2 regions of the Mesorhizobium sp. M3A.F.Ca.ET.175.01.1.1 genome follow, and region 2 is predicted to be linked to the other one. Evidence: predicted binding sites of a transcription regulator. Region 2 holds the regulator's gene; the other holds the start of a gene.
What was found. The regulator LexA, encoded in region 2, represses DNA repair genes until DNA is damaged. The targets are predictions, from matches to a motif close to TGTTCNNNNTGTGTTCNG.

Region 1 (2,455 bases), on a different contig from region 2:
GGATGAGCGCCGCCCGCGGCAGGAGCCGGAGGGTGGTCATGGCGCTGGCAGCGATGCGGTTCATGGTCGTTGTTTCCCGTTTGAGGGTTGGTCGGTTCAGCGGTTGAAATGGTTCATGCAGCCCAGCCGGCAGGAAGCTGCAGCCTCAAAGGAGCGCGCCGGCCGGTCTGCCTGCGCGACGAGGACGGCGAACAGCATGCCGAACAGGCTCATCAATAGGCAGACGATGGTGAAGCGGCGCGCAAGCATTGGGTCTCTCTCCTTCAATGGAGAAGAGATTGCCCGAATGCCGCTGAACCTGTTCTGAGACCGGCATTCATCTGCCGTTCAAAATTCGCTGACGCTGCCCGGGTGCACTTTGCCGGCGGCAGCGCCCGTTGGTCCCCGGCCGCCAGCGAGCCGGGCAAAAAAAGAAACGGGACCGCCAGGGCCCCGTTTCAAGATCATCGCTTGCGAGTCGATTAAAGCTTGGTCCAGGTCTGGGTCTTGCAGATCAGGCCGCCAAGCACGCAGCCGCTCATCTTGAGCGAGGTGCCGGAGATCGTCGCCTTGCCGGAATAGGTCTTGTCGGTTTCCGGATCGGTTATGGTGCCGGTATACTTGTTGTCGCCGGCTGCCTTGAAGGAGCCGATGGTCTTGCCGGCATATTTGCCGGACTTCAGTGTGATGGAAAACGCGCCGCTGCCGGCGATCGCCGCCGTCGAGCCGGATTGCGTCTTCCAGTTGCCCTCGATCGGATCGGCCCATGCGGCGCCAGCCATGATCAAGGTGGCCCCCAGGGCCAGGCTCAGTTTTCGAAACATCGTGTGTCCTCCCGGTAGATTCGAGCGGGGCAAGTCCGCCTCTGCCCTTTACGCAAACGTCAACCTAGTGCAGCTCTCGCCGAAACGAAAGCGGTACCCTCACGGAAGCTTGCAGCATTTTGCGGCGAAAAATGAACCAGTGGCGATCGCGGCTTCGATTTTCGTGGTTAGTGAAGTCTTGATTCCGGGAGCCGAAATTTTCGTCGATTTTTGCCGGAACAGGCCGAATTGCGCGCTTCCTATGCTTAACGAATTCCCGTGTTTACCTCTTGTTTTAGCTTTGTTTTCTTCGAATTAAGCACGCCATTTAACGACGGATTCAAGGCCAGGCTTCATCCTCGAAAGCATCGAAAGAGCGGCCCGCCCCACCCGACAAGGGGGACCGAACAAGGCAGCTCTCGGGAGCCAGACAGGGGATTGAAATGGCACGTTTTGAGATGTTGGAAGACGGCTTCGGCGCCATGGGGGCAACCGCCCAGGCCGATATTCTTTTCGAACTGGGCATGATGTATGCCACCGGCCGCGACTGCGAGACCGACGTCGTCGCCGCCCACAAATGGTTCAACATCGCTGCCATCAAGGGCTCCCTCCGCGCCGCCGAGTTGCGTTCGGAACTGTCGGCCACCATGTCGAAGACCGACATCGCCAAGGCGCTGCGCGAAGCACGCGAATGGATGACGATGCACTGAGGCAAGCAGGACGGGAACACTTCGGGCAAGACCGCGGCAAGACGGTCGCCCACAGGAGAAGACCGCGGCAAGACGGTCGCCCACAGGAGAAGACCGCGGCAAGACGGTCGCCCACAGGACAAGGCCGCGGCAAGACGGTCGCCCACAGGACAAGGCCGCGGCAAGACGGCCCGGACGAACGGACGACAGGGAAGTAGGCGGGTTTCGGGAGCGGGGGTGTTTGGAAACGCTCGATTGGCAAAAGCCGCGACCGGCCGGGACAAGGCCGGCGCGGCTTTAGGCATTTCACGGCCTGCCAGGTGGTCACTGCCGGACATCGGCCTATATCAATCTGGCGGGTCCGCCGCTCTGATCACAGGCCCAATCGAGTGCCGTCGATGCGCCAAGACAGGCTGGTTCAACGGTGAAATGGTCCCGCCTTCTGAAAGAAGCGCGGCTTGAGCGGCCGCGCGTGAGTGGAGGAGGTCTATCACCATGAAAAAATTTGGTCTTTTGAGCGCGGCCGCATTGGGCCTGATGATGAACGCATCGATCGCGTTCGCCGACGACATCACCATCTCGGTGGTCGGTCCCATGACCGGCCAGCTCGCCAATATCGGTGACCAGTTCAAGCAGGGGGCGCAGGCCGCCGCGGACGCCATCAACGCCGCCGGTGGTGTCAACGGCAGCAAGATCAAGATCGACATCCAGGACGACCAGTGCGATCCGAAGCAGGCCGTCTCGGTCGCCAACCGCATCGTCGCCGACGGCACCAAGTTCGTCGACGGTCACGCCTGCTCGGGCTCGAGCATCCCGGCTTCCGCCGTCTACGCCGAGGCCGGCACGCTGATGATGACCCCGGCGTCCTCCAATCCGGAACTGACCGACGCCGCCGCCAAGGCCGGCTGGCCGACGATCATGCGCCTTTACACGCGCGACGACGCGCAGGGCGCCTTCATCGGTCCTTGGATCGCCAAGAAATAC
Region 2 (2,455 bases):
GCGCCGTTCCCTTCGCGATTGCGGCCTTGTTGGCCATTCCGCATGTCCGTACCCCGGATGTGCTCATCTCCGAGGATGCGCATCTGGTTGCGATGCCGATCGGCGGCGGCGAACTCGCCATCAATCGAGCAAGCTCGAACGAGTTCATAACCGACAACTGGAAACGGGCGCTGCTGGCCGAAACGATCGTGCCGCCCGAGACATTCGCAAACGGGACGACGGACATCGCCGATCCTGTCGACCTGCCGCCGGGTTCGCCCTTCTATTGCACCGGCGACCTCTGCATCGGCCGGCATCCTTCCGGTGCGATCGTCGCGCTCGCAGAGAATCGCGACAGCGCCAAGCCGGCCTGCGGCTTCGCCGATCTCATCGTCATCAATGACGCCACGGCCTACAATCCTTGCCGGGATCCCCGAATCCTCGTCGTGACCAAGCGGCAATTGGCACGCGACGGAAGCGCTGCCGTCTTCTTCGACCCGCAATCGGCAACCGCGCGAGCCGAGATTCAGTATGCCGTCCACAGGCCCTATCGGCCCTGGCATGAGCAGCGAAAATACTCGCGCGAGGCAAGGGGGCTGCCGCCTTACAAGCGGCCCGAAAAGCCCGACGCCAAGCCACAAACCGCTCAGTAACGGCGGATCAGCCCGACGAGCCTGCCCTGAACCTTGACCCGGTCCGGCCCGAAGATGCGGGTCTCATAGGCCGGATTGGCGGCTTCCAGCGCAATCGAAGCGCCCTTGCGGCGGAAGCGCTTCAACGTCGCTTCCTCATCATCGACCAGCGCCACAACGATCTCACCGGGGCTCGCCGTATTGGCGTTGCGGATGATGACCGTATCGCCGTCGAAGATGCCGGCCTCGATCATCGAGTCGCCTTTGACTTCCAAGGCATAGTGCTCGCCGCCGGCGATCATGTCCGGCGGCACTGTGATCGAATGCGTCTGGTGCTGGATGGCGTCGATCGGCACACCGGCGGCGATACGGCCCATCACCGGAATGGACACCGCCGAAACAGCGTCATCGTCATTGCTGGGTGCGGGTGTGCGCGAGGGCGCCGCCGGCTTGATCTGCCGGCCGAGATTGCCTTGTCCGAGGCTTCCCTGGATGACGCTCGGCGAAAACTTCTTGGCGGCGTTGAGGCCGGGCGCGATCGAATCGGGCAGCCGCAGCACTTCGAGCGCGCGCGCCCGGTTCGGCAGCCGGCGTATGAAGCCGCGCTCTTCCAGCGCCGTGATCAGCCGATGGATGCCCGACTTCGAGGCAAGGTCGAGCGCCTCCTTCATCTCGTCGAAAGACGGCGGAATGCCGCTTTCCTTGAGCCGTTCATGGATGAACATCAGCAGTTCATGTTGTTTACGCGTCAGCATGGCGGCCCCCAACGGGTTCTGGAACCAGAATCGGAAAAACAAACCCAGAACAAACACTATCTGTTCCAGTTGTGTTCCGCAACCGTTTAAAGTTTAATGAATGTGTTGACGTTTTGTTCAGCGTAGCATCAGCACGCTGCATTCGGCGCCGGCTTCAGCTGCCGGCGCAAAAGGTTCGCGCACGATCAAGCCGTTGGCATCGGCCAGCATTCTCAGCATCGAGGAATCCTGGATGCCGAACGGAGTCGCAACCAACGCTCCGCGATCGTCGCGCACAACGGCACGCACATAGTCCTGCCTGACATCGTTGGCCCGCAATGCGGCGCCCAGCCGAGCCCTGCGAACGTCCTGGCTGAAGCTGCGGCCTGCGAGGCGCGCCAGAAGCGGCTTCACGAACAGCTGCGAGCAGACAAGGCTTGCGACCGGATTCCCAGGCAGGCCGATGCAGCGGGTATTGCCGAGGCGGCCGAACATCAATGGCTTGCCGGGCCGCATGGCGATTTTCCAGAAATCGAGCTGCATGCCTTCGCCGGTCAGCACGCCATGGATCAGATCGTGGTCGCCGACCGAGGCGCCGCCGAGCGTCACGATGACATCGGCGCCGGCCGCTACGGCCTTCCTGACCAGAGCTGCGATCGCTTCGTGCCGGTCCGCGGCGATGCCGAGGTCGAGCGCGCGTGCTCCAACCGATTGCGCCACGGCGGCGACACCATAGGCGTTGGACGAGATGATCTGGTCGGGTCCAAGTTCGCTGCCGGGCGGCTGCAATTCGTCGCCGGTGGCGATGATCGCGACCAGCGGCCGCCGGACGACATTGACATTTGCATGATTGGCAGATGCCGCGAGTGAAAGTGCTGCCGGATCGAGCAGGCGACCTTTCTCGAGCAGCATGTCGCCCTGGCCGAAGTCCAGTCCGCGGAGGCGGATATTGCGGCCCGCTTTGGTCGGTTCGGTCACCTCGATGCTGCCGCCACCGATGTCGCGCACGTTCTCCTGGATGACAATCGTGTCGGCGCCTTCGGGGACTGGTGCGCCCGTAAAGATCCGGACGGCCTCGCCCTGGCCGACTGACCCCGCGAAGCCGCGCCC

Region 1: a site for LexA is predicted at 1,074-1,091, ahead of EN818_RS09305 (sel1 repeat family protein). Genes of this name have one in related genera too.

The regions. Positions count from the first base shown of each region.
Region 1 covers NZ_SRTP01000003.1:291,140-293,594, forward strand. Annotated here, with positions in the region: gene EN818_RS09295 (hypothetical protein) at 1-64, opposite strand, end outside; gene EN818_RS32610 (hypothetical protein) at 97-249, opposite strand; gene EN818_RS09300 (DUF2147 domain-containing protein) at 462-803, opposite strand; gene EN818_RS09305 (sel1 repeat family protein) at 1,226-1,492, shown strand; gene EN818_RS09310 (ABC transporter substrate-binding protein) at 1,967-2,455, shown strand, end outside.
Region 2 covers NZ_SRTP01000001.1:356,724-359,178, forward strand. Annotated here, with positions in the region: gene EN818_RS01775 (ComEC/Rec2 family competence protein) at 1-632, shown strand, start outside; gene lexA (transcriptional repressor LexA) at 626-1,366, opposite strand; gene glp (gephyrin-like molybdotransferase Glp) at 1,484-2,455, opposite strand, start outside.